Regions from separate parts of the Shewanella spartinae genome, predicted to be linked through region 2. Evidence: riboswitches for the same ligand, from Rfam matches in the RefSeq annotation. Region 2 holds a riboswitch; the other holds the start of a gene.
The links. A riboswitch is a leader RNA that binds a small molecule or an ion and turns the genes downstream of it on or off. The one in region 2 is predicted to bind thiamine pyrophosphate.

Region 1: another riboswitch for thiamine pyrophosphate. It lies ahead of K0I31_RS08955 (TonB-dependent receptor); the one in region 2 lies ahead of thiC (phosphomethylpyrimidine synthase ThiC).

Annotation. Positions count from the first base shown of each region.
Region 1 is NZ_CP080418.1:1,986,264-1,995,392, reverse strand. Features, by position in the region: gene K0I31_RS08970 (phosphotransferase) at 1-878, opposite strand, end outside; gene pnuC (nicotinamide riboside transporter PnuC) at 918-1,565, opposite strand; gene K0I31_RS08960 (YkoF family thiamine/hydroxymethylpyrimidine-binding protein) at 1,772-2,032, opposite strand; gene K0I31_RS08955 (TonB-dependent receptor) at 2,097-4,238, opposite strand; TPP riboswitch at 4,311-4,431, opposite strand; gene K0I31_RS08950 (YcfL family putative periplasmic lipoprotein) at 4,560-4,949, opposite strand; gene K0I31_RS08945 (PaaI family thioesterase) at 4,981-5,445, opposite strand; gene K0I31_RS08940 (PaaI family thioesterase) at 5,442-5,939, opposite strand; gene hinT (purine nucleoside phosphoramidase) at 5,970-6,320, opposite strand; gene K0I31_RS08930 (hypothetical protein) at 6,580-7,131, opposite strand; gene K0I31_RS08925 (CsgG/HfaB family protein) at 7,362-8,210, opposite strand; gene K0I31_RS08920 (curli assembly protein CsgF) at 8,213-8,632, opposite strand; gene K0I31_RS08915 (curli production assembly/transport protein CsgE) at 8,647-9,114, opposite strand; gene K0I31_RS08910 (LuxR C-terminal-related transcriptional regulator) at 9,111-9,129, opposite strand, start outside.
Region 2 is NZ_CP080418.1:2,456,178-2,465,306, forward strand. Features, by position in the region: gene K0I31_RS10970 (HesA/MoeB/ThiF family protein) at 1-68, opposite strand, end outside; gene K0I31_RS10975 (bifunctional hydroxymethylpyrimidine kinase/phosphomethylpyrimidine kinase) at 55-1,764, opposite strand; gene thiC (phosphomethylpyrimidine synthase ThiC) at 1,767-3,788, opposite strand; TPP riboswitch at 3,969-4,067, opposite strand; gene K0I31_RS10985 (hypothetical protein) at 4,214-5,083, opposite strand; gene trhA (PAQR family membrane homeostasis protein TrhA) at 5,652-6,362, shown strand; gene K0I31_RS10995 (DTW domain-containing protein) at 6,336-6,887, opposite strand; gene K0I31_RS11000 (error-prone DNA polymerase) at 7,060-9,129, opposite strand, start outside.

The sequences.
Region 1 (9,129 bases), 470 kb from region 2:
AGGTAGCCGAGGAGCAGCCGGTGGCGCTGCTCACTAGAGAGTCTGTGGGTTGCCAGCACACTGGCAAGATCCACCAAGGGGTGGGAGCTACAGGCGTATTCATAATCGATACACCAGAGCTTCCCCTGGCTCATCAGAAGGTTGTGGGGGTTGAGATCCCTATGGCTATACTGTGGCGCTAACTCACAGGCATTAAGCTGCTCGAGCACGGCATCGACCCGCCCCTGGTGCGCCTTAAGCGCTTGCCATCGCATCTTCCAAGGCACTTGATAGGATATGGGCAGATCACTGCTGCCTGCCGCATCAAGACTGGCTTTATCTAGGCTCGCCGCATCAAGGCTTTCGGCAATCATCTCTAGCTGGCCAATGTAGCGCTGCCACTGCTCTGTTACCGAGATAGGATTCTCCGGCAGCGGCAATTGAGCTAGCCCCTTGAGCAGCTCGAGCAGCAACCCCTCGGCATCTGGCCGGGTGACGCACTCTTCCTGCAGGGGATGGGCGGGATTGGCCGTCATCAAACGGCTCCAATCTTCGCCTGTGTCGATGAAATGGCTGAGATAGACGCTATTGCCCTGCGCCACATACAAGAGCGCTGGCGCGAGGCCTTGCTCTTCTGCCAGGCGCCAGTTGGCCACCTCATGGTCGCGGGCGCTGATCTGGCTGCTGGCCTGACTGTTGACCCGCAACACCAGCTGCTGGTTATCGCGGCTTAGATGATAGTTTTGGTTGCTCAGTCCCCGCGAGAGCACCTGTATCTGTGTGCGCTCATCCAGTGGACAGCCAAGCTCAGAGAGCTGCACCTTAACCGCCTCGGGAAGGCTGGCTATCAGGCGCGCTAGCAAGGTGCTATTCGCGTCAGCACTGCCGTCAGCCGACATCAGATCTCAGCCTCGACGAACGGTACCGCAAGACTCGCCCTAGTCATAGGAGTAGTCACCCTGACTTGGCTGCTGCATGCTGGTGCGCCATAGGAAATAGCCCCCTATCGCCATGCCTACATACAAGATGAACAGCATAGAGGTGAGCATCAGTCCCTTGTTGAGATAGAGGTAGATGGACACAAAATCGATAACCACCCAGTAGAGCCAGTTCTCCAGTACCTTGCGCGCCACCAGATAGGTGGTCATCACCGCAAAGCAGCTGGTTGCCGCGTCCAGATAGGGGTAAGAGGCCTGAGTGTGGGTCGCCATCAAATGGCCGACCACTAGAGAAACCACGGTTGTCGCGACGATCAAGTAGAGATGCCGTCCAAGCGACCAGCTGACCACCTCGACCCCGTGATCTTCACCGCCGCCATAGCGCCACAGCCAGAAACCGTAGCCAGCCATCGCCATGTAGTAGACGTTGAGCAGCGACTCCATCAGCAGGGAGACCTCCCAAAACAGCAAGGTGTAGATGGCGGTGCTGACAAAGGCCGCCGCCCAGCACCAAATGTTGCCGCGCATCGCCAGCGCCAAATAGGCCAAAGCCAAGACCACGGCTACCGCCTCCCACGCCGTCATGGCATTGGCCTGCTCGAAGGTCTGGGTCAAGGTGCTAACCAATGCGGACCAGAAATCTATCATAGGATGTGTGTCGCTCCCCGTATATTAATACCAATCGTAGTAAATAACTGGTCATGCTAGCTTGTTAAAACGCCCGATAACGGCGTTATTATTTTCGATTGTAGAATAACTACTTATCGAAAAATTATGCCTTGTTCTCGACCGTTTTTCCTACGCTATTTCTGATCACTTACTTACCGTGATTGGTATAATTGCGCCTTAAGGCCCTATTCCTGATGGGACAGGTCCAGCTCGCCACCGATAAACTTGACCACGAAGACCGCCTTGCCCCACTTCTCGTGAGCGGCTTCCATCTCGGTGGCCAACATCTGCATCACCTCGCCATATTCGCCGCACACCTGAGTGGCCATGGCATTGGTGCGGCGCTCGATATTGGCGTAAGTGTCAACCCGGCCGATGAACCACTTGATGGGATCGATATAGCTATCCTTCAGGGGATACATGCTGATTTCAGCGGTTAATTTCATCTTAACTCCTTAAGGGGGCGAGCCCTGCCCGCCCCAACAACAATTAGCACCAGCAAAAAACCAATTACATAAACTTGACGTTAAGCGTAACCCCTAGCTGGCGAGGATCGCCGTAGCGGATATATTGCTTATCGGCCCAGCCGTTATCCGGCTCGTTACCGAAATAGAAGCCGCGCACGCCATACTTCTCATCAAACAGATTGCGTCCCCAGAGATAAGCCGACCAGGTCTCTGTCTCGTAGCCGACACGGGCATTGAAGATAGTATAGGGCTCTGACTTAGAGTCGTTACTGTCTGAGTAGTAGAACTCGCTCTTACCGCTCGTAGTTAGGTTGGCAAACCAGCCCAGATCGCTACGATAGGTCGCCCCGGCGCTATAGGTAAGATTAGGCGAGTGCGCCAGCTCGCGGCCAGTGAGATCCACCAATCCACCGTACTTATCCTGGTAGGCGTAATCGCCGTAGGCGGTCTCTAGCCAGCCCAGTGTGCCGTATAACTTAATATTATCAGTGGCATACCAGTTGGCTTCCAGCTCGGCGCCATAGTTGTGAGAGCTACCGGCATTTTCGACGTAGAGGATGAACTTCTGTGGCTCGTCAGGGTTTTGCTGTGAGGCAGAGACCTGCTGATCGCGTCTGTCCATGTAAAACAGCGAGAAGTGTGTGGTCGCGTCGCCACCTAGCCACTCCGACTTGAGGCCCAGCTCATAGTTGTACAGAGTCTCTGCCTGGAACTCCTTCTTATCGCTCAGTGAAGCCGGCAGCGACATGTTAAAGCCACCCGCCTTATAGCCACGGGCGATACGGGCATAAGCCTGTTGACCTGGACTGAGTGTCTTGCTCAGGGCAATATGACCGCCCCACATGTTCTCTGAGGGCTCGAAGGCATCTTTATCCGAGTCGCTGTAGTCGCTCTCACGGCGCTCCAAACGGGCACCCACTGACAACGCATAACCATTGCCTAAGTCGCTGTCTAACTGGGCAAAAACTGCCAAGTTAGTCGCTTCATATTCGGCCAGGAGTCTATCTTCCCAGCCGTTATAGACTTCGAGCGTGTCGTTGTCTTCGGTGAGTCTCAGACCATAGACGCCCACCAACCAGTCGGTGCTGCCATCGAAGATACGCCCCGCCTCGGTAGAGCTCAGACGAAACTCCTGAGACAGCGTGGTTCTGTCACCCAGCTTGTTCCAGGTGTAGTCGTACTGACAAGGTTCACCTTCGCAGCTGCGGGCCGCCCAAAACTCTGGGTTGGCCCAGTCGCCGTCGTAGCCGTGGTGAGTATCACTCTGAGCCATTGAGCTTAGTGAGACCAGCTCGAAGCTGTCGGCGCCTGAGTAAGTCAACTTAAGCGAGCCACCCGTGGTGCGCTGCTTGTCGACACCCGGCTCATCTGTGAGGGTATCGAAACCGTTGTTGTCCAATGTCCAGGCATCGTAGCCGTTGTTAAAGTCGGCGTGCATCAGGCTGAGATCGGCCACCAAATCGTCAGTGGCATACCAGCGCAGCTTAATGCGACCGGTAAATTCATCTCTGCCGTTAGTGTCGTCGCGGCCCAGGTAAAGGTTGTCGCGATAGCCGTTCTGCTCATGTTGCTGCAGCGATACGCGGTACAAGAGCTTGCCCGAATCACTCAATGGACCTGAGCTGAAGCCGCTATAGGTGCGCAGGTTATCGTCACCCAGTTGCAGCTCGGCGCCATGCTCGAATACCGAGGTAGGATCGTTACTCTTAAGATAGATAAGACCGGCTAAGGCGTTGGCGCCATAGCGCGTGCCCTGTGGCCCGCGAAGCACCTCGACCTGCTGCAGATCATACATGCTGGAGATCATCCCAAGGCCCGACATGTCGATGTCGTCTATGATGTAGCCAACCGAAGAGTTAGGTGCGCCCTGATACTCCTCCTGCTCGCCCACACCGCGGATCTGGAAATATTTGGCCCGCGAGCTACCGCCAGACCAGTTAAAATTGGCAATGCCGTTGAGTACGTCTTCAAAGTGCTGGGCGCCCTCGTCCTCGATCTGCTGTTGATCTATGACGCTGATGCTAGAGGGCATCTTGTCCAGGCTAGACTGGCGAAAATCGGAGGTGACGACTATCACTTCCATCTCGTCGTTGGCTGGCGGCGTATCGCTCGCCATCAGGCTGGTATGAGTTAACGCCGCCGCAACGGCAAGGGCGATGGGTGAATAAGATTTTAATGTAAACATAGGACCTCAAATCAATATTGAGATCCGGCACTTAAGAAAGCGAGAAAGAATGCACAGACAGATTGTATTAAATCTAGTGATGTGGCCCATTCCTACGCCGGTATTAGCCGGATCAGGTTCTAAGGGTTTGTCCCGCGGACATCTCAGTCAATCGCTAAGCTATGGCTTGGCGTTAACACCCCTTGGCGAGGCCGATTATACATGACTCATACAAAGAGTTGACATATTTAACGCAATATTTGCGCGTGATCCATAAAAAAACGCCAGCATTGCTGACGTTTTCATCAAATCATTCGCTCGACTCATTCCTGAATGCGATTTTTAATTGGAGATGGCCTCGCGCACATAGAGTTCACAACGCACCGCGGTGGCATTTGGGGACAGCGCCGTCACCTGCATCTGCTGTTTGCCGTGAAGCTTAAGGGACTTCCAACTCACCCCCTCATCCTCTACCGTCGCGCCATTGACATCATACCAGGTGAACTTATATTGCAGGCGCTGATCCTTTGGTGACTTACTGATGATGGTGCCGCGCGCCCGCAGGAAACCCGCCTCGGCTTGGGTGGTCACCGCGCTGACATCCACATCTGAGTGGAAGGAGCCGTTATCGACCCGCACCTCACCGGTGGAGCTGGTCATGATGCCGCCGGTATGGGGCGCACAGGCGCTCAGTCCCAGCAACAAGCAGCCTAACACTAATCCTTTGTTCATCACTATTCTCCTTACGCTTACACCTTAATGTCTATTCAATCAGAAAATGAGCGCGGGCGGTGGCAATCAAGGCCTTACGGTTGGTTTGCCAGCAGTTGATGTTTACGTTCGCCACGCGGCGTCCCTGACGGGTGATCTTACACTCGGCGAAGCTATCTCTATGGTGGCCCGCCCTCAGGTAATCAATTGAGAAATCGACAATTTTTGGCACTTTGGTGGTCTGCATAAAAACCATCAGCTGCACGATCGCCGACATTTCCATGAACCCGGCGATCACCCCGCCATGAATGGCCGGCAGGGTTGGGTTACCGATATTCTCATCTTTCTTCGGTAGCTGAAACACCAGCTCGTCGCCGAAGCGCGCCACCTGCATGCCGATAAACTTAGCATAAGGAACATGCGCCAGCAGGTGACCAAAATCGTTAAGCTCCGTGGCCTTCTTGACGATATCTTTAACGTTTAATGCCTGATTGGCTTCTGGCGTGACCATGATCATTTCCCCTCTCCCATCAAGGCCTGTCTGAAGGCGTCACCCACCATCTCGGGGCTGATACGCATGAAAGAGCCCACCGCATGGGCGATAGGATCGTCGATAGAATCCTGATAGGCGATGGCGCGGGTAAAGGCCACGCTCGAGGAGAGCTTGTAACACTCGGCGAACCCATAGACGCTCTTGTTGGGCTCGGCAGGTTTCATGTAGTCGACCCGCAGATCCAGCGTCGGCGACAACTCCAGCGACTTGTACTTATCGAAGATATTGCAGACCACGGCAGTGCCGCAGGCGGTGTCCATCAGGGTGGTGATCACCCCGCCATGTATCACGCCTGTGTCTGGGTAACCGATAAGCTCACTGCTATAGGGCAGCTCGATCAGCACATGCTGCTCGCTGGCTTCGAGCACACTGAGCCCAAGTCGGCGACACTGCACTAGCTGACCGACGAAGCGGGTCGCCAAGTCTGTCAGCGGGAAAAAATCAGGGTTTGTCTTCATTACTCTACACAGTCCAAGAATCGTCTGGGATTAACGCGACACTAGCGGCCCCAGGAAATCACCGCCTAACAGGTGCATATGGATATGGAAGACTTCCTGACCACCATGCTTATTGCAGTTCATGATGAGACGATACCCATCCTCTGCGATGCCTGCTTCATCGGCCAGCTTGGCCGCTACCGTCATCATGCGGCCCAAGGCCTTCTCGTCCGATGCCTTGACATCGTTAACCGTCGGGATCAGGTGATTGGGGATGATCAGAATATGGGTTGGCGCCTTAGGCTGAATGTCTCGAAAGGCGGTGACCAGTTCATCTTGGTACAGGATGTCGGCGGGAATTTCGCGTCTAATTATTTTACTGAAAATGGTCTCTTCGGCCATTGCACTATCCTCGATATGACGTTAATCCTGTCAGTATACTCACAAATAAGCTGTTTGTGATCCATCATATAAATAAAGGAGTTAACTCAAACAACGAGTGATGATTTTTTAGCTCGGAGAATGAAAGAGCCCACCTGAATAACCAAGTGGGCCCTATGACAAGTGGGCACTATGAAAAGTGGGCGCAATGAGAGTAGGCAGCGTAATTAGCGGCACGGCACTGAACACGGGCGCTCACCACATCGATGTTAGCGACTATTTAATCGAATGCTAATCTATCGCTGTTCATCTTATCTTGCTGTTTGAGCTGCTTGAGATCCTCGCGCTCGGCTTCGATCTGCAGTAGCTTGGGCGCCTTGAATGTCAGCTTGAGATAGGCATCTTGGCGGGTCTTGGCCACCTGCTCTAGCGCCACATTGGTGCCATCGTCGGTAAAGCCATACCAGCGCTTGCCGTAGCAGCTACCCTGCAACACACATTTATAAGAGCTCATCTCACTGCCAATGAACTCTGTGGTCTGATAACCCGAATCGATCAGCGATTGCTTAATAAAATTGAAATCTTCTTTATAGTCATCATCATACAGTCCATAATTTCTGCTTGTCATGATGACTTTTAGTAGCCCATGTTGCCTATCGGCAAAAAGCACATAATCCTTGGCTAAAGATAAAGACTTAGGTAATACATGGGTTTCTACCCTAAGTTCATCTCCCTGGCGTTTGACCTCGCCATACTGGCTGACATCTTCACCCCAATCAAGCCCGAAAGGCGCCATTCCATGTGCATAAAGTGGCGCTAACACTACTAACAATGCTAACTTCTTCATCGTACCTATTCAGCAAGTCAAAAACTTGACGAATTCTACCCTATTGGGCTGCGACACGAAACCAAACTCAATTAAAAACCTATAAAAAATAAAAGGTTAACCAAGGTTAACCTTAAGTAACATAGATGTTAAATTTGAACCCACCGAGATCATACAAAAGTGCTAAGCGCTATGCATACATGCATAGCAAAGTATGACACAAAGCAAAAACAGCCTTAGCTTTGATTGATTTTTGCTCGCACCCTGGCCTCGGAATGGGCTTCTAACCAATATTTTTGTAACACTGGACTGCGCAGACCACTGGGCTGATCGGCTAAATTCCAAGCACCTTTCCAGATCCCATCGGCAATCATATGCACCACCGCACTTTCGATGGCAGATGCTACACACAGACTCACAGGCTCGTTTGAGGTATAGCCAAGTTCGGATTCAAGCAGCTCCTGGGCATCGATAAACTTAAACACCCCAGCGGTGATCTCTTTGGACAAGATAGACTTAGTAGTGGTCACGCTACTCAATAAGCGTCCGGTGCGAATATCCACCGCCCTCAGGTTGACTGTCACTGTATCGACACGAAACTGAGTTGCCGCCCCAATGCCTAGGTAGCGGGCACCGGCGCCACCGGTTCTAACATTGGTATCATAGGCGACTATGCCACCTTCCATCAGGATCTGCGCCGAATTCAGCTGAGGCAGCTTGTTGGCATCGCCGTTAAGCCCGGCCCTGACAATCTTGCGTTCGGTAAGTAGATTCTGTAGCCCCTCACGCTCGACGGGAATAAACCAGCTGGAATCATTCAACGCCTGGGCGAGAAAAGCGGTGCCACTCTGGGGCACGGCGGTAGAAAAGTTACTCGACGGAATTGGCTTATATTGACCTGTCTGATCGCGAAAATCATACACGGCGGCCAGCATCACCCCTTGGGGCGCTGGCAGGTTGATGAGATCATAGTAACTCTCGCCCTTGGGCATCAGACTCGAAGAGGCTTGCACCTGTTCAAGTTCACTGGTGCTAGAACAGGCCGAGAGAAATAACAGGCCAGCGGCCATCAACAAAGGTTTCATCGTTAGCCACCCACACTCGAACTGTCGCTCAACCCACCAACTTCGATCACCGTGGTTTCGCCGGTTAACAGGTCGGTAATATGCACCAGTAGCATGCCATCTTCGTTGACCACTTGGATCTCGAAGTCCGTGGTCTTGAGATAGCCCTCACCGCCATTGGCCGCATCGTTAAAGAGTTGGCTCATCAGACGAGACTCAAGGGAACTTGCCATGCGCTCGAGGGCACTGGGGGGCGTATAACCTGAGCCGCCCTTATGATCGTTCTGCGCCGAGGCATTCGCCAGCAGGTAGGAGCCATTGAGATAACTGCCACCAAAATTGGGGTTTACTGGGGTATAGATAAGCTGCGTCGCCTGAGAGCTCAGGCTGAACGTAGCCGCCAATAGCAGGGCTATCGGTCGAAAAGACTTAGCTTGATTCATTGAAAATGTCCCTATTAGAATTCATCAGGCGCTAAATCGGGATCCAACCACTGAGCCCAGCTAGCCTGTTTCTTGTTTTGCTTCAATATACTGTCGACGCGCCTGGCCACCTGCTCCGCCAGCTTATCCAACTGCCGGCTCGCCGGTGACACCACAGTCACAAAGATAGGTTTGCGATTGTGTAACACGCTGATCTTGCTACCACTTCGCGCAGTAGCTAGCTCGACAATACTCAGTCCACCGTGCTCCGTCATGCCGCCGATATCTCGATAGGCGGCGACAAATTCACGATAAAATCTGTGTCCGACGCGGGTCATCGCGCGGTTGAGGATCAGTCCATCGATGAGATCAGACTCCAGCCTGGGCGGTGCGTCACTCGTGCTCTGCGCCGCCAGCTTGCTGCCTTCATCGACATCGGGCCCCTGACAATAAACAGGAGCCGAGAAGGCCGCTAACAGGAGCAAGCGGCCCAGGTATTTCACTGCTGAACCTCATGC
Region 2 (9,129 bases):
AGTTCGCCGACCTCGGGCAACATGATCTGCCGTGAATATTGGATAAACGTCTTATCATCGAGGGACATAGGCTTTCTCCCACGTCTTGGCAAGCTGTGTATAGGCCTCGCCCGGCGAGTCCGCCTGAGTCACCGCGCGCACCACGGCCACCGCCTCAACACCTGTTGCTTTAACCCCCTCCAAACGCGAAGCATCTATACCGCCGATGGCGACTCTGGGGCAATCGGGCGTCCAAAGCGCGACCATACGAGCAAGCGTACTCAGCCCCTGAGGATTGGAAGGCATAGATTTCGTCGGTGTGGGGAAGATATGCCCCAGCGCCAGATAGGATGGATTAAGCTGACAGGCCAGTGCCAACTCAAACACCCCATGGCTGGAGACGCCCAGGGCTATACCCGCCTCGGCGATCCTCTCGAGATCCACCTCAAATAGATCTTCCTGCCCAAGATGGATACCGAAGGCGCCATGCTTTAACGCCAGCTGCCAGTGATCGTTGATAAACACCTGCGCATCGTAATTACGCCCCAGCGCGATTGCCGCTTGGATCTGCGCTTCTAACGCGGCAGCGCCTTGGCCCTCTTCTTGTTTGCTCTCTTCTTGTTTGCTCTCTTCTTGATTGCTAGCTGCTTGGCCATCATCCTCAAGCTTGATCCTCAGCTGAGCCGTGCTTGCCCCGGCGGCCAACACCTGCTCCAAAGTATTCAGATTATCCACCACGGGATACACCCCAATGGGATGCTTAAGCCTTGGAAAACTCAGCGTCGAGGGGCTATCTGAAGCGCGATCTGAAGAACTTAACCAAGTGGTGCCAGCCAACTTTGTGATACGGGGAAGCGATACCAGGCCCGAAGGCCAGCCGCAGCGGGCTAAAGGCCCGGCACCGGCGCCCAAGGCCTTGGCCGACGCTATCCCTTGAGCGACATAAGTTTTAGCAAGCAGAACAGCATCGTGGAGCACCAGGCCCTGGGCCAGAAAACTGGCAATCGCCGATGACAGGGTGCAGCCGCTACCGTGGTGATTGGGGTTATCCACTCGCTCACCATTCAAGCGAAAGCTGGTGTGCTGGTGCTGCGGCGAGGTATGCGCCACCGCGTTACAGATAAAGAGATCTTCCGCCTTATTGCTGTGCCAGAGCGCGCCCTTGTCACCACCTGTGATCAGCAGATTACAGGCTAAACGCGTTGAAAGCGCACTTGCCTGACTTAACATCTCATCACTCGATCTCGCCTCGCTTCCCACTAACTTGCCAAACTCGCTGGCGTTCGGCGTCATCAGGGTAAGCTGCTTAGCGAAGGCGGTGAAATCCAACCCGGTAAGGTGCTTGGGCTCAGTTTTGAGCTCAGTTTTGGGGTGAGCGGAAGCCTGAACAGCAGGTTCGCCAGTAAAGGCATCGCCGCAGGAGGCCACCATCACGGGATCCAGAATAATCGGAATAGGCTGGCCATCATCCGTTTTCAGTGGCGCAATATGAGTCGCCAGCCAATCGGCGACAAGATTAATCTGACGCTGATTGGCAAGCAGCCCTATCTTGATCGCCTCGGGCGGCAGGTCTGCTAGCAAGGTATCGAGCTGAGCGAGCAAGATAGCCTCACTCACTGGCTCGACACCGTTAACCGCCACCGAATTTTGCGCGGTGACGCAGGTGATCACGCTGCAACCATGGCAGTCCAGATCCGCCATGGTCGCAAGATCCGCCTGAATGCCCGCACCGCCCCCGCTGTCTGAACCGGCAATGGTCCAGACGATAGGTTTTTTAGCGGACATGGCTACACCTCTTCTGCTTTTTCGAGAGCCGCACTTTCGAGAGAGGCGCTTTCAACGTCAGGGCTTTGCTTCACCGCGCTGTGATAGAGCTCGCTGCCACTTTGCTTAAACTGCGCCGACATCTGCGCCATTCCTTGCTGGATCTCCGCCTTTGGCGCGCTAGCAGTAACGTCAATCTGCTTAACCTCAACCTCCCTCACCTCAATCTCTCTCACCTCAATCGCTTGGGCCGCGGCGTATTCGCGCACCTCCTGGGTGATCTTCATCGAGCAGAACTTGGGGCCGCACATGGAACAGAAATGGGCTACCTTGGCCGACTCCTGCGGAAGTGATTCGTCGTGATACGCCCTGGCGGTGTCGGGATCCAATCCCAGGTTGTATTGATCTTCCCAGCGGAACTCGAACCTCGCCTTAGACAAGGCGTTGTCGCGGATCTGCGCGCCGGGATGGCCCTTGGCGACATCGCCGGCATGGGCGGCAATCTTATAGGCGATCAGCCCCTGCTTAACATCTTCCTTGTTTGGCAGACCAAGATGCTCCTTGGGCGTTACGTAGCAAAGCATGGCGCAGCCATACCAGGCGATCATCGCCGCCCCTATGCCAGAGGTGAAGTGATCATAGCCTGGAGCAATGTCGGTAGTCTGAGGGCCTAAGGTGTAAAACGGCGCTTCGTCACATAGCTCGAGCTGCTTTTCCATGTTCTCCTTAATCAGCTGCATCGGGATATGACCCGGCCCTTCTATGATGGTCTGCACGTCATACTGCCAGGCCTTCTTAACCAGCTCGCCTAAGGTTTCCAGCTCGGCAAACTGCGCCTCGTCGTTAGCATCGGCGATGGAGCCTGGACGCATGCCATCACCCAGCGAGAGGGAGACATCGTAGGCGGCGCACAGCTGGCAGATCTCATCGAAATGCTCATAGAGGAAGTTTTCCTTGTGATGAGAGAGGCACCACTTGGCCATGATGGAGCCACCGCGAGAGACGATGCCAGTGAGGCGCTTAGCCGTCATAGGCACATAACGCAGGAGGACACCGGCGTGAATGGTAAAGTAATCCACCCCCTGCTCCGCCTGCTCGATCAGGGTATCTCTGAAGATCTCCCAGGTAAGATCTTCGGCGACGCCATTGACCTTCTCCAGCGCCTGATAGATGGGCACAGTCCCGATGGGCACCGGCGAGTTACGTATGATCCACTCGCGGGTCTCGTGGATATAACGACCGGTCGAGAGATCCATCACGGTATCTGCGCCCCAACGGGTGGCCCACACCAGCTTCTCCACCTCCTCTTCGATAGAAGAGGTAACCGCCGAGTTACCTATGTTGGCGTTGACCTTCACCAGGAAATTACGGCCGATGATCATAGGTTCGGCCTCGGGGTGGTTGATGTTAAGCGGTAAGATTGCCCGGCCCGCCGCCAACTCCTGACGCACAAACTCTGGTGTGATGGGCTCACCTAGCTTGGCACCAAAACTCTCGCCCGGCGCGCGCTGATTGAGCACCTCTTCGCTCACTGTCTCGCGAGCCATATTCTCACGCAGGGCCACATACTCCATCTCTGGGGTGATGATGCCGCGTCTGGCGTAGTGCATCTGAGTCACTACTCTGCCTTCAAGGGCGCGTATTGGCTTGGGCAGCAGCTCAAATCTCAGATGATCCAGCCCCTCATCGGCCAGACGCTGCTGGGTAAAACCTGAGCTGACCTGCTCGAGTTCTTGGGTATCGCCACGCTCAGCGATCCACTCGCTGCGCAGCTTAACAAGACCACGACGCACATCGATATCGGCCTCGGGATCTGAATAGGGCCCGGCGCAGTCATAGACTGTGATGGGGGCATTCTTCTCATAGACAGGCGCCTCAGCCGTGCCGCCAATCAGGGTGTCTGACTGAAAGATCTGCCGCATGGCGACCTTGAGATCCGGCCTGCTGCCGCTTAGGTAAAATTTTTGCGAATTAGGGTGTTGTAAGGGTTTTAGGTTATCGATAAAGGCCTGGGCCTCTGCTCGCATTTCACGACGTGTTGACATAAGCAATCTCACTATAGGGTTAGATGAAGTTGCTTGTCTGGAGAAGTTTGGCGTTGAGGGCATTGAGCCGGGCCAGATAATGGCCTGATTCAAAAATATGCTGGGTGTCACTGGGATTTAACTCGCCAAATTTGCGGCGATTTTAATCCCATTGGCCGATAAAAAACGGCGGGACACTAAGGTCATATTATGCTTGTTTCCTTCGCAGGGACTAACCTGATCAGGTTCAACGGATCCCGAATAAACGGTCTCAGCCTAATGGCACTCCGACAAGAGGGGCTCAGTATAGACATAAGGGAGTGAGGGTGGCAAGCCCCTTTAAACTCTAGCTGAAATCAAATTAATCGAAACAAATAATAAAATAAAATCAATAAATTGTATAAAATAAAAGTATCATGGTAATTTAAGCCTGAAAATATATCACACTAGTTTTTATCTTTAATCTCTACTCCCATCATACTCAGATGCTTATCAAGGGAGTCTTTAATCGCCTGTTTCACCTTATCGCCACCACACTTAAAGGGGAAGCCTAAGTTTTCCCCGTGGGGGTTAATTGGTGTCGCCACACTCACCACGCGATAACAGGTATCCCCTATCTTGACGATGCGATTGGGATCCACCTTGCTGTCTAAGGTGATTGCCGTCTCATACTCGTTCTCCTTAGGTAGGGCTAACACCCTCATCTTGCCATTCATCTCGCTCATCGACTTTTTCTGGGTGGCCTTGTCGGCGGCGTGCTCGACTAGCTTATCCAGCTGTGCCTGCCTGTATCTCGCCATATAATCGCCAGTTGCAGCGCTTACCGCTCCCGAGTCTGCTGCCGCGCTGCTCTCCAGATTAAGACCTTTCGCACCATCGAAGGAGAATGCTTCATTCTCTTTCTGAGTATCAGCGGGAGCCTCGATTTTAGAGACGATGTTAGACTCGGATAGCTCAACTGCTGGCTCAAGGGCAGGATCAACACTTGCTTGGGTAACATTAGGCTGGAAACGAGTAACTTGAGTCGCTGACGCCCCCTTCTCAGGACTCGACTTAATCGGAGCGGCACTTTGCTGAGCAGAAACCGGCGCCAGATTGTCCTCTGTCACTTCAACACTTTGATTAAGCGTATCTTGCTTTGACGCGTTTTGATTTGACTGGCTCGTCAGCGGCGCGTTTACTGGTACCTCGGCAGGGCGAGATTTGGCCTTCATGGCGTCAAACTCTGCCTGAGTCAGCATATAGGCGCTGATGGCCTGCTTGTCTCGCTTAATTGATTCCTGAGCTAAATATGGCCCCTTAAACTGCCAACTCAATAAAGCCAGCAACACAAGGTGCGCCAGCAAGACGACCAAGAAGAGTGACAGATCTTTCCAGCCAATCCTTGCAGCTATAGCGATAGATAGTGGGCCTTCAAGAGGTGCGTTAGGAACAAGCTCCTTAAGCGAAAGTTCCTCAAGCGAAAGCTCCTTAACCAAAAGCTCCTCAGCATGAGCGCCTTGCCCGGCGTGCTCACTCGCCAAAGGCTCTCTCGCTAATGGAGCGTAGACGAGATGACAGAAGGCCAATTGCTCGACATCAATATCAGCATTAAGGTTTAGATTAAGATTGAGGTCAAGCCAGGAAGATTGACTATCCTTAGGGGGCACTCGCAATAGCAACTCATCCTTTCCTTAGGAAACTTAGCATTTTAGAGAAGAAGAGAAGCTATTAGTTCAATCAAGGATAGATAGTGGACAGCGTTAAATTTAAAAAATAATAAATTCAATTGCTAACAAAACAAAATCCAAATTAGGCGTACACATGTACGCCTAACTATTTCTTTTGTACCAGCATGCTGTTAGACTCACCATTAACGAGGTCTAACCAGTTTTAGAGAGTCTAATGCCACCACAATCCCTGCCCCCACAAACCATACAGCCCCAAGAGATCGGCCTGAATAGTCAGCCCAGCTTTGCTGCTACGGCCGCTCCCTATAGCCGCGCAGAAGAGCTGGCAAACGCCCTCAGCCATGGCCTGGGTGTGATTGCCGGTATTCTGGCGCTGGCGTTTTCACTGCATAAGGGATGGGACAGGCTCACCGATCTTCAACTTGGCGGATTGGCACTCTATTGTTTGAGCATCATACTCCTGTTTCTCTGCTCAACGCTCTATCACAGCGTCTCGGCACCTAAGTTAAAGCATAAACTCAAGATAGCCGATCACTGCGCCATCTATCTGTTGATCGCCGGCACCTACACGCCGCTGATGCAGATCCTGCTCGACAGTGTCGAGGCCGATGCCATTCTCATCGCCATCTGGGGTCTGGCCCTAGGCGGGATCCTGTTTAAGACGCTGTTTATTCACCGCTTCAAGATCTTTAGCCTAGTGCTCTATCTGGTGATGGGCTGGTTGTGTGTCATAGTGATGAAGCAGCTGCTTGCAGCCATGAGTCCACTAGGGTTTAAGCTCCTCTTGGCTGGCGGAATTTTTTACAGCGTCGGGGTGATCTTCTATGTGGGTAAACGCATTCCCTATAATCACGCCATCTGGCATCTGTTTGTCCTCGCAGGCGCCCTCAGCCACTTCCTATGCGTCTATCTGACGGTGATCTAACATAAAGAGATCAAACGCCTCATCGAGCTGCTGTGCCTCTTGGCTCATCCCTAAACTGTGCATCAGGCTAATGATGCACTCTATGGTGCACAGACCTTGAGATAATTGATTCCGCCTTAGGCGATAGCGTGACGGTTCGCTCTCCTGCAGCGTCAGCCTTCTCGCCGCTTGCAGATAGGGGCTCTGACGCATCATCTTTCTGGCCTCCTGCCAGGTGGCATCGAGAATGATCACCTGACGCATGCCCTGCTCCCCATCCTTTTTAAGCTGAAGTTGCTCGGGCGTGATAGCCTGATTCACGCTCGAGCCCATTCTCGAACCAGAGTCCGTCTCATCTGCATCGTACTCCTTTGGAAAGAGCAGCAGAGCTTCACCCGATTCACAGGCCTGTTTTAACGCCTCATCGGGCGTAACCCGTGACCAGGGCACACGGCGACACAGCTCAGGGAATGCGGCTAACGCCAGCTGGCCTGTGTTACTGGGACGATCGTACTCCCGCTCGTGCGTTAACAAGACAAACTTCACCCTTTCTCTCCCCGTCATTTTGCTGGTATTTGGAGCCTAAACTCACGCCTATCGTTAAACCAAAGGCGATGAGTATACCTCAAAGGACTAGGGCTAGAACGAGGACAATGACAGGAACAACCCGAGTAGGCCTGTTGTGGCTCGCCCGGATGACATGATTAACGTGCGACCACTAACGAAAGTCCCGCGAGCTCGATTCAAAATCATTCACCAGAGCCGATAGATCGTCCAGTCTACCCGCGATAACATGTGACACGCCAGACTGGGTCTCAAGCACCCCTGTTACCTTTAAAATTTTTGATGTCAAAAATGGCTGACGCTGCGCCCTGGCCGTGGCGCTCCAGACGATCACATTGATGTTGCCCGTCTCATCTTCTAAGGTCACGAAGGTGACCCCTGAGGCGGTACCTGGACGCTGACGCCCCACCACCACGCCCGCCACATGCACAAGTTGCCCATGACGACAATCGGCTAACTCACTGGCACGGCGACAGCCCACAAATGGCGCCAACCCTCTGAGCTGAGCCATCACATGGCGCCCCAGGCTGAGCCCCAGATGGCGATAGTCGCTGTGCATGGCTGCCATCTCACTTGGAGGCGGCAACACCACCTCACTGGCGACAGCTGGTAAGTCATCGAACAGCGGAAGACTCGGCTGATAGGCACTGAGTTGCCAGCGCGCCTGATACCTATGCCCGGCCAGCGTCAACAGGGCATCTGCACTAGCCAGCAAGGTCAGACAGCCCTGAGATAAACCTAGCTCATAGAGCTGCTCGACCCGGGTAAAGCCGCCTTCGGGGCGCGCTTCGATAAGGGTCTTGATCTCCTCCAGCCTGAGTCCCTTCACTTGCCTAAAGCCCAGGCGTATCGCAGGCTGCTCAACCTCCACTAGGGTCACCAGGCTACTATCCCATTCACTGTGATTGACGCACACCGGTAGCACCATAACGTCGTGGCGCTGCACATCCTGAATAAGCTGCGACGGGCTATAGAAGCCCATGGGTTGGCTGTTAAGCAAGGCGCAGCAGAAGGCCGCCGGATAATGATGTTTAAGATAGGCCGACACATAGGCCAGCAGGGCAAAGCTGGCCGAATGCGACTCGGGAAAGCCATACTCACCAAAGCCTTTGATCTGCCTGTAGATCTGTTCGGCGAATGTTTGGCTGTACCCCCGCGCCGCCATCCCCTGAAGCAGTTTAACCTCAAACTTTTCCAGCTCACCGGTACGCTTCCAACTCGCCATCGCCCGGCGAAGCTGATCCGCCTCGCCGCCACTGAACCCCGCGGCCACCATGGCCAGCTGGATCACCTGCTCCTGAAAGATAGGTACCCCCATGGTACGGGACAGCACGGACTCGACCGCCGGGCTGGGATATTCCACCGCCTCCAGACCATCCCGCCTTCTCAGATAGGGATGTACCATGTCCCCCTGAATTGGCCCTGGCCTAACGATGGCGATCTGCACTACCAGATCGTAATAGCAAGCTGGCTTCAGCCTTGGCAGCATGGCGCTCTGCGCCCGGGACTCGACCTGAAACACCCCTATGCTGTCGCCCGCCTGCAACATGTAATAAACCTCGGCCTCTTCCCATACCACATCGGCCATGGAAAAGACTTGCTCTGGGCCGCTCAGCAAGGCGAAGGTCTTACGGATCGCGGTTAGCATCCCCAGGGCGAGGATATCCACCTTTAACAGCCCCAGGCTCTCCAGGTCATCCTTATCCCACTGGATCACGGTGCGATCCGCCATGGCCGCATTTTCAATGGGAACCAATTCAGACAAGGGCCCTGCCGAGATGATAAAGCCTCCCACGTGCTGAGACAGATGGCGGGGAAAACCGATCAGCGTCTGCACCAAGGGCAGCAACATGCGCCCGCGCCCAGCCTCTGGCAACATGGCGGCAAGCTGAGTCGTCCAGTGATGCTTGGGATCCCGGCGATCGATATTTTTAATCATCAGGGCTACCTGCTCGGCATCTATCCCCAGCGCCTTGCCCACATCCCCCATGGCACTCTTGAAGCGATAACAGATCACCGCCGCGGCCAACGCCGTACGCTCACGACCATATTTGCGGTAGATGTACTGAATCACCTCCTCGCGCCGCTCATGCTCGAAGTCCACGTCGATATCTGGCGGCTCGTTGCGCTCCTTGGAGATGAAACGTTCGAACAACATGTTGATCTTAGTGGGATCCACCTCTGTGATCCCCAGGCAATAACAGACCACAGAGTTGGCCGCCGA